Regions from separate parts of the Acidovorax radicis genome, predicted to be linked through region 1. Evidence: predicted binding sites of a transcription regulator. Region 1 holds the regulator's gene; the other holds the start of a gene.
What was found. Region 1 encodes FNR, which switches genes on or off when oxygen is low (the NO sensors DNR and NnrR bind a similar motif). Its sites were predicted from a motif close to TTGATNNNNATCAA; they were not measured.

Region 1 (7,190 bases):
AAGACCGTGAATGCCCTGAGCCACTACACGGATTGGACCATTGGACACGTGCATTCGGGCGCGCTGGGCTGGGTGGGTCTTATCACTATTGGCTCGCTCTATTACCTCGTGCCGCGCTTGTTTGGCAAAGAGAAGATGCATTCCATGAAGGCTATCGAGCTGCACTTCTGGCTGGCAACGATTGGCATCGTGCTGTACATCGCAGCCATGTGGATTGCCGGCGTGATGCAGGGCCTGATGTGGCGCGCTATCAACCCCGACGGCACGCTGACATACACCTTCGTGGAGAGCGTGAAAGCCACTTATCCGTTTTATGTGATTCGTGTGGCTGGCGGGCTGCTGTACCTGAGCGGCATGGTGATCATGGCCTGGAACGTGTGGCTCACCGCCATCTCCGGCCGATCGGTCAAGGTGGCGATTCCCGCCGTGAATGCGGCGCACGCCTGAGACCGAAGGAGCTAATTCATGTCCGACAAAAACACATCTGCTTCGACCGGTTTTTCCCACGAGAAGGTGGAAACCAATAATTTCCTGATGATCGTGCTCATCCTGCTCGTGATCGCCATTGGCGGCATGGTAGAGATCGTGCCGCTGTTCTTTCAGAAGTCCACCACAGAGGCTGTCAAAGGCGTCGAGCCCTACACCGCTTTGCAACTGGCTGGTCGCGACATCTACATCCGCGAGGGCTGCTACAACTGCCACTCGCAGATGATCCGTCCGTTCCGTGCCGAGACCTTGCGTTACGGGCACTACTCGGTGGCCGGTGAGTTTGTGTACGACCACCCCTTCCAGTGGGGGAGCAAGCGCACGGGGCCTGATCTGCAACGTGTTGGCGGCAAGTACAGCGATGAATGGCATCGCATTCACTTGAACAACCCGCGCGACGTGGTGCCTGAGTCCAACATGCCTGCCTATTCATGGCTGGACAAGAACCAGGTAGACCCGGCCGTGATGGCACCCCGCATGAAGGCGCTGCGCACCGTGGGTGTGCCTTACACCGACGAGCAAATCAATGCGGCGGCTGGCGAGGTCAAGGGCAAGTCTGAGCAGGATGCTCTTATTGCCTACCTGCAGATCATGGGCCGCGCGCTCAAGTAAAGGAGATTTGCAATGGATATCACAACCATGCGCATCGTAGCTACGGTGGTATCGATGGTCTGTTTTGTCGGCATCTGGATCTGGGCCTACAGGGGGCGCAACAAATCCCGGTTCGACGAGGCGGCGCAGTTGCCCTTTGAGCAAGATTGACTTTCACCAGAACGAGAACACCCCATGAGTGACTTCACCAGCAATTTCTGGTCGGTCTTTGTGACCACGCTGACCTTGGTCGGTATTTTTTCCTGCGCGCTGCTGCTGTGGATGGCCGGCCGTAAAAAAGTGGCTGCAACCGCCGACAACACCACGGGCCATGTCTGGGACGAAGATCTGGTCGAAATGAACAACCCGCTGCCACGTTGGTGGGTGTGGTTGTTCGTTATCACCATTGTCTTTGCGCTCGGGTATTTGGCCGTATTTCCCGGTCTGGGTAGCTTCACGGGTAAGTTGAACTGGACCCAAAAGGGCGAGTACGAAGCCGAAATGGCCAAGGCCAAAACCGAGTTGGAACCGTTGTACGCACGTTTCACGTCCATGAAGCCGGAAGACGTTGCAGGGGATCCCCAAGCCCATGCCATTGGTGAACGCCTGTTCATGAACAACTGCGCCCAGTGCCATGGTTCGGATGCCCGTGGCAGCAAGGGTTTTCCGAATCTGACGGACGCTGATTGGTTGCATGGCGGCTCTCCCGAAAAAATCCGTGAGACGATTAATAAGGGCCGTATCGGCAACATGCCCCCGATGGCGGCTGCTGTAGGCACGCCGGAGGATGTTCGCAACTTGTCGCACTATGTGCTGAGTCTTTCGGGTAGCCCGCATGATTCCTTGCGTGCCTCGTTGGGCAAGTCAAAGTTCACCGCCTGCGCTGCATGCCATGGCATGGACGGCAAGGGCAACCAAGCCCTTGGTGCCCCTAATCTGACCGATGACATCTGGCTTCACGGTTGGGGCGAGGCAGCCATCACCGCCATGATCAACAACGGTAAAGTCAACCAGATGCCTGCTCAGGAAGAAAAGCTGACGGAAGCGCAGATTGGCGTTCTGGCAGCCTATGTCTGGGGCTTGTCGAACAAGCAAGTCGCCTCACGGTGACAGTTCAGGCGGCGCATTTGCGCCGCCTGGTTATTACAGAGTACGTTTTCCGTTTGTAGAGTAGCGACACCATGAAGACTCCCAGCGAGCCCACTCGCAAGGTCATTCCTATTACGCCAGTCGCGTCTGATGTTTCGTCAGAAGGTGAAATCGTTTCTCTGTTTGAAGCGCAGAAGAAGATTTATCCGCGATCCATCACAGGTCTGTTTGCCCGTTGGCGCTGGGCTATGGTGTTTCTCACGCAGCTCGTTTTCTACGGGTTGCCCTGGTTGGAGTGGGGGCAGCGCCAGATGGTGTTGTTTGACCTCGGGGCGCGGCGGTTTTATATCTTCGGGTTGGTGCTTTACCCGCAAGACTTTATTTATCTGACCGGCTTGCTGATCATTTCAGCAATGTCGCTGTTTTTGTTTACGGCCGTGGCAGGGCGTCTTTGGTGTGGTTTTGCGTGCCCGCAAACCGTCTACACCGAAATGTTCATGTGGATTGAGCACAAAATCGAAGGGGACCGGAGCGCGCGGTTACGACTCGACAAGAGCCCCTGGTCCTTTGAGAAGCTTCGCAAAAAATCGCTGAAGCATATTGTTTGGCTTGTCGTTGCGCTGTGGACCGGGTTCACCTTTGTGGGCTATTTTGTACCGATCCGCGAGCTGGGTCCGGAGCTTCTGGCCTTCAGTGGTGGGTGGCAGGTTTTCTGGGTGCTTTTTTATGGATTTGCCACCTATGGCAATGCCGGCTTCATGCGGGAGCAGGTATGCAAGTACATGTGTCCTTACGCTCGGTTTCAGAGCGCCATGTTTGACAGCGATACATTGATTGTTACTTATGACGTAGAGCGGGGTGAGCGCCGCGGTCCACGCAACAAATCCGTGGATTACAAAGCCAAAGGTCTGGGTGACTGCATTGATTGCACGCTTTGTGTTCAGGTTTGCCCGGTCGGTATCGATATCCGTGATGGATTGCAATATGAATGCATAGGCTGCGGCCTGTGTGTCGACGCTTGTAATACCGTGATGGAAAAAATGCAGTACCCGAAGGGCTTGATCAGGTACTCCACACAAAATGCAGTTGCCAATCGTTGGTCGCAGTCGCAGATATTGCAACGCGTGTTGCGCCCTCGGGTATTGATTTACAGCGCAGCGCTGCTGGTCTTGTGCGTGGGAATGCTTGTGAGTCTGTCGATGCGGACTCCACTGAAGGTGGATGTAGTGCGCGACCGTGCTGCGCTGTCTCGTATCGTGGCAGGTGGCAAACTCGAGAACATTTACCGCCTACAGATCATGAATGCCACCGAGGGAGAGCAACTTTATCGTATCAGTGCCCGTGGTTTGGATGCGCTGGAGGTTGCCTCGGATACCGATGTGACCATCAGTGCTGCGGATTCGCGTTGGGTGGCTGTCAGGTTGCAAATACCGTATGGAGCTGCTGAGCCAGGCTCGCACACGGTGTATTTTGATGTGCAAGCGGTTGGAACTGGTGCCCACGTGACGGAGAAATCTGTTTTCCTCGTGCCACGTTAACCAGCTTGCAAGTCCCCACCACCCACTGGTTTAGCTGCCAGGTGGTGGTGGTGCCCATTGAGATGTTTTGAGGAGTAGATTGCCATGTCGTCAACCCCTGTTGCCGCTGTATCTGGTGCGTTACCTGCTGCACCATGGTGGAAGTTTGGTCACGTATGGCTCGTGATTGCCGGCCCTGCCATTGTGGTCGTGGCGGGTTTCGTCACTCTGTGGCTCGCTATCGCGCGGCCCGATCCGGTCGTGGCGGAGGATTACTATCAACAGGGCATCGAAATCAACAAGACGCTGAAAGCCCCTGAGAAAAGTCTCGCACCTGCCATGAAAGGGCGTAACCATGCCGCGACCCCGGTGCAAGATCAACCCCGCTGAACACAAAACACCGGTCATGCCCCCATGCGGCAGGCCCTATGAAAAAGAGACGGGATGTATATGTGGACGCAACGCTTGATGTGGATTGCATGGCCAGCATTTCTCATGGCAGGGGTGCTGGAGATGCTCGTTTTTGCATTGGTGGATCCGCAGGATCTGCACTGGTTTGGGCAGCCCTTAGCGCTTTCTAGGGAAGGGGTCTATACCCTGGCCTTTTTTATATTCTGGATCATCACAATGGCCAGTGGCGCATTGACGACGCTGCTGTCATTGTCCCCGTTCGAGCTGAACCGCTGTCCTGTGCCTAACGGTGAGCGGCCAGACGACTGTCGCAAGACAAATGCATGTTCCTGATGCACTATTGAAAATACCAGTCATGGGCTGGAGCCCAGCCTACCGGCAGGAATCTCGCTACCCAGACTGGGTCAATGGCATGCCTGTTGGCTATTGACGATGCGTTTGAGCGCCTCGGTATCCAGTATGCGGACGTGCCGCTGTTTGACCTCCACAACGCCTTCTTCCACAAATTTGGAGAACGTCCGGCTGACGGTTTCGAGTTTGAGCCCGAGATAGCTTCCAATTTCTTCACGTGTCATGCGGAGCACGAGTTCAGACTGCGAAAAACCGCGAGCGTGCAGGCGTTGAACCAAATTCAGAAGAAACGCAGCAAGACGTTCTTCCGCACGCATGCTGCCAAGCAGGAGCATCACGCCGTGCTCGCGCACGATTTCGCGGCTCATGATCTTGTGCACATGGTGCTGCAGGGCCGTGACCTCTCGGGACAATTCTTCGATGCGGTCAAAGGGCATTACACAGACCTCGGCGTCTTCGAGTGCAACGGCATCGCAGGTGTGGTGATCATTGACGATGCCGTCGAGACCGATGATCTCGCCAGCCATCTGAAAACCGGTAACTTGGTCGCGGCCATCTTCAGTGGCGACACAGGTCTTGAAGAAACCCGTTCGGATGGCATACAGCGAAGTGAATGTTTCGCCATTGCGAAACAGCGTGCCGCCCCGTTTTATCTTGCGGCGAACAGCAACCACTTCGTCGATGCGCTGGAGCTGCTCTTCATTCAAGCCAACGGGCATGCACAGTTCCCGCAGATTGCAGTTGGAACAGGCGACTTTGATGGTGAGCGGGTTCATAAGCACGTGAACTGGTTGGGGTGTCAAGCGCTATACGAGCGCCGCACGAGATGGCATGGTCTCAACCGCAATGGTACGGGTGACGTGCATCAAATTGTCGCTGTTTGGCACATGCGATCAATTGATGCAGGTCAAGGACGGGCAGCTAAGGGTACGGCACAGTTTGGATGTACGCAAGGATATCTTCTCATGACCGCTGTTTCGCCTGATCTTCTGCGCCGTTTCGACGTGCCAGGGCCCCGCTATACCTCTTATCCGACCGCCGACCGTTTTGTTGAGGCCTTTGGGCAAGATGAATACGTCCTTGCCCTCGAACAACGGCGGTCCGGGACGATGGCGAAAGCGTTGCCTTTGTCCCTGTATGTGCATATTCCGTTCTGCGAGTCGCTGTGTTACTACTGCGCATGCAACAAGATCATCACCAAGCACCATGATCGCGCCGATGTTTATCTGCGATATCTGAGCCGTGAGATTGATCTGCACACTGCACATTGTGGTGGCGGGCAGGTGGTAAGCCAGTTGCACTTGGGTGGTGGCACGCCAACATTCCTGTCCGACGCGGGCCTGCGCGAACTCATGGCCATGCTCAAGCGCAGTTTTGCCTTTGCACCGGGTGGCGAATACTCCATTGAAGTTGATCCGCGCACTGTCAACGCCGAGCGCTTGGCGCTACTGCACGAGCTGGGTTTTAACCGGCTGAGTTTCGGTGTGCAGGATTTTGATGCCGAGGTGCAAAAGGCGGTGCATCGCATACAACCGGCAGAGCAGGTGTTTTCTTTGGTGGAATCAGCGCGTTCGCTGGGCTTCGACTCGGTGAATGTGGATCTGATCTACGGGTTGCCTCGCCAAACCCCAGAGTCTTTTGATCGCACGTTGGCACAGGTCGCACAGTTGCATCCTGACCGTATTGCGCTCTACGCCTATGCCCATCTCCCTGAGCGTTTCAAGCCGCAGCGACGCATCATTTCGGCGGAGCTGCCAACGGCGTCAAGCAAGGTATCGATGTTGTCGCGCTCGTTGGATGCGTTCATGGATGCCGGATACGTGTATGTCGGCATGGACCATTTCGCGCTTCCGACGGATGCGCTGGCTATTGCCAAGCGGCAGGGGCGCTTGCATCGTAATTTTCAGGGTTACAGCACCCAACCAGACTGCGACCTGATTGGACTTGGGGTGTCTGCCATTGGCCGGGTTGGCGCCACTTACAGCCAGAACTCCAAAACGCTGGATGAGTACTACGACTTCCTTGACCAGGGGCGTCTTCCTGTCGTGCGCGGGCTCGCGCTCACGCGGGATGATTTGGTGCGGCGCGCTGCAATCATGGCGTTGATGTGCCAAGGGGAGTTGCTGTTCGAGCCCATGGAGCAGGCGTGGCTCATCGATTTCCGCAAGTACTTTGCCTCAGAGATTTCGCAACTCGAAGGCATGGTGGAGCAAGGTCTGGTCACTGTCGGTTCTGAAGGGATTGAAGTGACCGCGATGGGCTGGTTTTTTGTTCGCGGCATTGCGATGGTGTTTGACCGCTATCTGCAGGTGGACCGCAATCGCGCACGGTTTTCGCGCATCATCTGATGCCTATGCTCACTACGGTTGTCTGGACTGCTTTGCTGATGGGGCTCGCGGGCGGGTCTCATTGCCTTGTCATGTGCTCGGCGCCGTGTGGGGCTTTGGTCGGTAGTGGGAAGAAGGTGACCACATTGACGTCGGGCGGTGCCGCTGCGCCGCAGATCGTGCGCTGGGCGCAGCGCAAGGACCAGGCGCAGCGCTCTGCAGCGTTCCATGTGGGGCGGCTTGCGGGGTATGCCTTTGTCGGCGCGCTGGCGGCACTGGCCATGGACAGTCTGGCCTGGCTCACACAGCAGACCACGGCATTGCGACCCGCGTGGACCTTGATGCATGTAGCCGTCATGGCTTGGGGCTTCATGATGATGGTGCAGTCGCGTCAACCTGCTTGGATCGATCAGGCAGG
Region 2 (7,190 bases), 2.4 Mb from region 1:
CCGGTGCAAAGGTAGCTGTTGCCGTCGCGAACGAAGATCATGCGCGCCACCGAGCGGCTTTCGCTGCTGAGCTCGGGTTTGCACGACACGTCAATGTTGCAGGTGCCCGCCTCGCCCACTTTGGTGACCGTTGGTGCGGCGACTTCGGCGGGTGACAGCACAAAGTGGGAGATCGCGGGGACGGCCATATCAAGCTGCGCCAGGTTCGCGCCCACCGGCACCTCCACCTCCAGCGTGGTCTCGGCGCCACCAAAATCTGGCGACCAGTAGGTGCGCGCCGCATCCCCGGTGTCGCCGGCATCCAGATTGCGCTGGATGGTGCGCAACACCTCTTCCCCAGACACCTGCACGGGCGATCCCCCCGCCTGTGCATAAAACCGCAAGGTGGTGGCGGGCGGCAAACTGCGCACCAGCACCCCCACGCGCACCCCCAACGCGCCGTCTGCCGTGAAACTGATGGCAGCGCGCTGCAGCCCGCCACCGACGGGGGTCCATTGCAGCTGCGCCAGCGTGGCCTGCGGCGTAGCTGTGGCGCGCACGCTCCGGGCCACACCGATTTGCTCAGGGGCACTCTGGCCAGGCACGGCTTTTCCCGTCGCCTTCAACAGGCTCTGCGAGGAGCCCAGCGGGCCGAGTCGAACCGAGACCGGCGGCAGGGCGCGCCCGCGCAGAGTGACCGCCTGAGCGGCCGCGTTTGCAACCTTGGGAAGCCCCAGGTCGAGCGGCTCAATGCGGTTGGTATCCACAGGCGCTTGCGTAACAGGGTCCGCAGGGGCACTCCCGCCGCCGCCCCCGCCACAGGCAGACAACAGCAGAACGGCACACAGACTTGTGAGCCTTTTGAATGCAAGCAGTTTTTTATCCATTTCTTGATGCCTCATGTGACCTATGCCATGTACCAAACCATTACTTCGCCAACGCCTTGAGCGCCAGCTTGATGCCGTCGCTCACCCCCACATCGCTCGGCAGGGCCTTGAGCGCCGCAGCGGCTTCTTTCTCGTTGTAACCCAGCGCCAATAACGCTTGCTGGATATCCGCCTGTGCATCGCTGCCGGGATGACCCGGCACGGCGCCCATGTCGGCGCCCAGTTTGCCCTTGAGCTCCAGCAACAGCCGCTCAGCGGTCTTTTTACCAATGCCGGGCACCTTGACCAAGCGGCCAGCCTCCTGCAGCGAAATCGCCTGGGCCAGATCCGCCACGCCCATGCCCGAGAGGACGGACAGCGCCGTGCGCGGCCCGACGCCTGATATCTTGATGAGCTCGCGGAATGCCTGGCGCTCGGGCGCAGTGGCAAAACCATACAGCACCTGGGCATCTTCACGCACGATGAACTGGGTGAGCAGGCTCACGCGCTCGCCCACGGCGGGCAGGTTGTAAAACGTGCTCATGGGCACATTTACCTCATAGCCGACGCCGTGGCAGTCCAGCAGCACCTCGGGGGGATTCTTCTCCAGCAGGGTGCCGGTCAATTTGCCTATCATTGGAGTCCTTTGGCGCCGCTGCATTGATGGGCAGGCAGCGCACTCTTTTTTGCCGTCATTGGCTTTTGCCGACTGGAATTATCAGCGTGATCCTGCGCCACACCTTCACCCCGCACAACAACACCCGGCTTACCCACCTTTGTGGCCCGGCAGACGCACACCTGCGCACCATCGAAGTGGCATTGCAGGTCACCATTGCCCACCGGCATGAGCAGTTCAAGGTCGATGGTCCCAAGGCCCACGCCACGCAGGCGATGGAGTTGCTGCAAGCCCTCTATGAGATGGCTGAGCGCCCCATCGCCGAGGACCACTTGCAGCTCATGCTGGCGGGCGACGGCGAACTGCTGGAGGCGCCCGAAGGCGACATCGTGCTCAACACCCGCCGCACCGACCTGCGCGGGCGCACCCCCACGCAAAGCCTGTATCTGCAGAACATCGCCTCGCACGACATCACCTTCGGCATTGGCCCGGCGGGCACGGGCAAGACCTATCTGGCGGTGGCCAGCGCAGTGGACGCGCTGGAACGCAGCAGCGTGCAGCGCATCGTGCTCACCCGCCCTGCGGTGGAGGCCGGGGAACGCCTGGGCTTTTTGCCTGGCGATCTGGCACAAAAGGTGGACCCTTATCTGCGCCCGTTGTATGACGCGCTCTATGAGCTGATGGGCCACGACAAGGTGCAAAAGGCGTTCGAGCGCAACGCGATCGAAATTGCCCCCCTGGCCTTCATGCGCGGGCGCACGCTGAACAATGCGTTCGTCATCCTGGACGAAGCGCAGAACACCACGCCCGAGCAGATGAAGATGTTCCTCACCCGCATCGGCTTTGGCGCGCGCGCCGTGGTCACGGGCGACGTGAGCCAGATCGACCTGCCCAAAGGGGCGATGAGCGGGCTGATCGACGCGGAGCATGTGCTCAAGCGCGTCAAGGGCATCGCCATCACGCGGTTCACCAGCGCCGACGTGGTACGCCACCCGCTGGTGGCCCGCATTGTGGATGCCTACGACGCACCGCGCCGCGCCGCGCCCAAACGCAGCTGAGGGCCAGGCACTCCAAACACTATTATTTTTATAGCTAATTGCGCTTTCGCATCAAGCGCTAGAGGCCAAAATGACCTTGAATCAACTCTCCCTATCTCTGCAGTTCGGCCCGTTCGACACCGTGGCCGAACACCGCGCGGCGTTGCCGCGCCACAAGGTCACACGCTGGATTCGCCACGCGCTGTCCACCGACGCAGAGATCACCGTGCGCATCGTGGGCGCCGACGAGGGCCAACGACTCAACCGCGAATACCGCAAAAAAGACTACGCCACCAACGTGCTCACCTTTGACTATTCCCAGGAGCCGGTGGTGACGGCCGACCTGGTGCTCTGCGCCCCCGTGGTGGCACGTGAGGCGCAAGAACAGAACAAGAGCCTGGAAGAACACTACGCGCACCTGCTGGTGCACGGCACCCTGCACGCCCAAGGATGGGACCATGAGACCAGCGCCGAAGACGCCGATGACATGGAGTCGTACGAAACCGACATCATGCAAGAGCTGGGGTTTGCCGACCCCTACGCCAAATAGGGGCCGTCAGGCAGGGCCGACGATGCCCCCCGCCGGAGGCATTGCGCCCCGGTGGGTGGCCCATCTCTGGCCCTCAGCCCACGATCACTCCTTGCGTTCGATCAGCCGATTGATCCGCAGCGCGGCCAGGGTGCAAACGGCACCCGACAACAAATACAAGGAAACGGCTCCGAGCCCAAACCGAGCCGAAAGCCCCAGCGCCACCAGCGGCGCAAACCCCGCGCCCAGCAGCCAGGCCAGATCGGCAGACAGCGCAGCCCCGGTGTAGCGGTACTGCGCCGAGAAATTGGCCGTCACCGTGCCCGACGACTGCCCGTACGACAGCCCCAGCAACACAAAGGCCACCAGCATGAACACGTTGTTGCCCACCGTGCCGGCGCCCAAAAGCCATGGCACCGTGAAGCTGAAGAGCCCGATCAACGCGGCCATCAAGCCCAGCAGGTTGCGCCGCCCGATGCGGTCGGCCAGCCAGCCCGACACCATGATGGCGCCTGCGGCCAGAAAGGCGCCCACGATCTGCACCCCCAGCACCTCCGTGATGGACTGTTCGGAATACATGGTGATCCACGACAGCGGAAACACCGTAGCCAGGTGAAACAGCGCAAAGCTGGCCAACGCAGCAAAGGCGCCAATCAACACATTGCCGCCCTCGTTGCGCGCCACCTGCGCAGCGCTGACCGGTTGCAGCTCGCGTTGCTGCAGCAGCTCGGCATACGACTGCCCCACCACCAGGCGCAAACGGGCAAACAGGGCCACCACGTTGATGGCAAAGGCCACAAAAAACGGGTAGCGCCAGCCCCAGTCCAGGAACTCCGCCACGGTCAGGTGGCTATAGAGGTAGGCGAACAGACTGGCCGCCAGCACAAAACCCACCGGCGCGCCCAATTGGCCGATCATGGCGAACCAGCCGCGCCGCTCGGGCGGAGCGCTCATTGCCAGCAATGACGGCAGACCGTCCCAGGTGCCGCCCAGCGCCAGACCCTGGCCAATCCGCAAGATGACCAGCGCCGCAATCGCTTTGCCCCCCACCGATGCATAACTGGGCAAAAAGGCCATGCCAGCCGTACAAGCACCCAGCAAAAAAAGCGCCAGCGTGAGTTTGGTCCCCCGGCCCCAACGCCGCTGCACCGCCATGGAAACAGCCGTACCCACGGGTCGCGCCACGAATGCCAGCGAAAAGATGGCAAAAGCCATCAACGTGCCGTCGAGTCGCGACAAAAACGGGAACAACAACGATGGAAACGCCAACACGCTGGCGATTCCGAACACAAAAAAGTCGAAATATTCGGACGAGCGCCCAATGATCACCCCCACGGCGATCTCACCGGGGCTCACATCTTCATCGGTATGGGCCCGTGCCAGCGATACCGAACTCTCCAAGCCGGGTGCAGGCAGTGCTGCAGAACCTTGGCTATACATATTGACGCTCCTCAAGCAACTGATACGCCTCCGTTCTACACCCCCCCGGCGAGCCCCACAAGTGAGCTTTCGCTAGAGGCGCCGTAGGAAAACCCTGATTGCTGACCGCCCTGGGAGCCTGTCGGACTTGGAGCGTCGAAAGCGAAAATGGACCCCAGCGAGGACAGTTTTTGCCGGATTTGCAGCCCCATAGCCCGGCTATGGGGCAAGAAGACGGTGTTCTCGAAGAGCCGCGAAGCGAAAAATGGACCGCTGCGGTCCATTTGCAGCCGACGATTTCCAAGTCCGACAGGCTCCTAGCGCCCTGCGACAGATCAAACCCGCCCCATTGCGCGCAAAACCGTTGGCCCGTCATTGACGTTGGACAAAATGTCCAATCGACAAATTCGCTAGCGGTACTACATTGCCCCCCTTCAGTCACTCGCGTTTTTACCTAAGCGCTCTTCTGCCGCGCCCCTAGCATGCTCAAAAACAAGGAAATTCGCAGGCCCGCCTGGTTGGCAGCGATGGCACTGGCCGCCGGTCTTGCCGGCTGCAGCAAGGCTGTTGTCCTCAACCCGGCCGGCGATGTCGCCGCCCAGCAAGGCCATATGGTCGTTACCGCCACGCTGCTGATGCTCATCATCATCGTGCCGGTGATTGCGCTCACCCTGTGGTTTGCCTGGAAATACCGCCAGTCCAACGCCGCCAACACCGAGGCCGACTACGACCCCGAATGGCACCACTCCACCACGCTGGAGCTGGTGATCTGGACCGTGCCGCTGCTCATCATCATTGCCCTGGGCGCCCTGACCTGGATCGGTACCCACAAGCTCGACCCCTATCGCCCTCTGGACCGCATCGACGCCCAGCGCCCCCTGGACGCCAACGTCAAGCCGCTGGAAGTGCAAGTGGTGGCGATGGACTGGAAATGGCTGTTCTTCTACCCCGAGCAAGGCATTGCCACGGTGAACGAGCTGGCCGCCCCTGTGGACCGCCCCATCCTGTTCAAGCTGACGTCCACGTCCACCATGAACGCGTTCTACGTGCCTGATCTGGCCGGCATGATCTACGCCATGCCCGGCATGCAGACCGAGCTGAATGCGGTGATCAACAAACCAGGTGTGTTCAACGGCATGTCATCGCACTACAGCGGCGCGGGCTTCTCGGGCATGACCTTCAAGTTCCATGGCCTGAGCAATGGCGACTTCGCCCAGTGGGTGCAAAAGGCGAAGACTGAGGGCAAGCCCCTGGACAAGATGACCTACCTGAATCTGGCCAAGCCCAGCGAACGCGACCCCGTGCAACGTTTTGCCTCGGTGGAAGACGGCCTGTACGACAAGGTACTCAACCGCTGCGTGGAAGACGGAAAGATGTGCATGCACCACATGATGGCGATCGACGCCCAGGGTGGCGACGCCTATGTGCGCTCGGCAGGGCTGAATCTGCCGCAGGACTGGTGCACTGCCCAGAATGCCGCCCAGGTGGTGGCTTCGCTCCAAACCCGCAACGCACCAGCACAAGCCCCTAGCGCCAGCATCCGCCAATGAGTCTTCCTATGTCCTCCGAAACCATTTCCCCACCCCACTGGGCCCTTGGCCGGCTCAACTGGGACGCTGTACCGATGGCGCATGAGCCCATCGTGCTGTGGACCTTCATCGCCGTCGTGCTCGGCGGCCTGGCCGTCATGGCGCTCATTACCCGGTTTCGCCTGTGGGGCCCGCTATGGCGCGACTGGATCTGCAGCATCGACCATAAGAAGATCGGGATCATGTACATGATCCTGGGAATCGTGATGTTGCTGCGCGGCTTTGCCGACGCGGTCATGATGCGCCTGCAGCAAGCCATGGCCTTTGGCGACAACATGGGCTACCTGCCCCCACACCATTACGACCAGATCTTCACCGCCCACGGCGTGATCATGATCTTCTTCGTGGCGATGCCGCTGGTCACCGGGCTGATGAATTACCTTGTGCCGCTGCAAATCGGTGCGCGCGACGTGTCGTTCCCGTTCCTGAACAACTTCAGCTTCTGGATGACCACTTCGGGCGCCGTGCTGGTGATGGTGTCGCTGTTCCTGGGCGAGTTCTCCACCTCCGGCTGGCTGGCGCTGTCCAACCTGGGGGCGCAGAGCCCGAGCACGGGTCTGGATTACTACATCTGGGCGCTGCAGATTGCCGGGGTGGGCACCACGCTGTCGGGCATCAACCTGATCGTGACCATCATCAAGATGCGCGCGCCGGGCATGAGCCTCATGAAGATGCCCGTGTTCACCTGGACCGCCCTGTGTACCAACGCGCTCATCGTGGCGTCCTTCCCTGTGCTGACGGCCGCGCTGGTGCTGATGTCGCTGGACCGCTACGTGGGCACCAACTTCTTCACCAACGAGCTGGGCGGCAACCCCATGCTCTACGTGAACCTGATCTGGATCTGGGGCCACCCCGAGGTGTACATCCTGGTGCTGCCCGCGTTCGGCGTGTTCTCCGAAGTGGTCGCCACCTTCAGCAAGAAGCGCCTGTTCGGCTATACCTCCATGGTGTATGCCACGGTGTGTATCACCATCCTGTCGTACCTGGTGTGGCTGCACCACTTCTTCACCATGGGCTCGGGGGCCAGTGTGAACACCTTCTTCGGCATCACGACGATGATCATCTCGATCCCGACGGGCGCCAAGATCTTCAACTGGCTGTTCACCATGTACAAGGGCCGCATCCGCTTTGAGCTGCCCATGATGTGGACCGTAG

Region 2: cyoA (ubiquinol oxidase subunit II) is a predicted target of FNR. The motif match lies at 4,822-4,835, and genes of this name have one in related genera.

The regions. Positions count from the first base shown of each region.
Region 1 is NZ_CP075184.1:3,283,719-3,290,908, reverse strand. Features, by position in the region: gene ccoN (cytochrome-c oxidase, cbb3-type subunit I) at 1-447, shown strand, start outside; gene ccoO (cytochrome-c oxidase, cbb3-type subunit II) at 466-1,098, shown strand; gene KI609_RS15030 (cbb3-type cytochrome oxidase subunit 3) at 1,111-1,248, shown strand; gene ccoP (cytochrome-c oxidase, cbb3-type subunit III) at 1,273-2,187, shown strand; gene ccoG (cytochrome c oxidase accessory protein CcoG) at 2,259-3,704, shown strand; gene KI609_RS15015 (FixH family protein) at 3,789-4,073, shown strand; gene KI609_RS15010 (hypothetical protein) at 4,134-4,427, shown strand; gene fnr (fumarate/nitrate reduction transcriptional regulator Fnr) at 4,499-5,221, opposite strand; gene hemN (oxygen-independent coproporphyrinogen III oxidase) at 5,411-6,793, shown strand; gene KI609_RS14995 (sulfite exporter TauE/SafE family protein) at 6,799-7,190, shown strand, end outside.
Region 2 is NZ_CP075184.1:654,127-661,316, reverse strand. Features, by position in the region: gene KI609_RS02975 (trypsin-like serine peptidase) at 1-746, opposite strand, end outside; gene ruvA (Holliday junction branch migration protein RuvA) at 907-1,482, opposite strand; gene KI609_RS02965 (PhoH family protein) at 1,569-2,519, shown strand; gene ybeY (rRNA maturation RNase YbeY) at 2,590-3,048, shown strand; gene KI609_RS02955 (MFS transporter) at 3,133-4,467, opposite strand; gene cyoA (ubiquinol oxidase subunit II) at 4,929-5,996, shown strand; gene cyoB (cytochrome o ubiquinol oxidase subunit I) at 6,005-7,190, shown strand, end outside.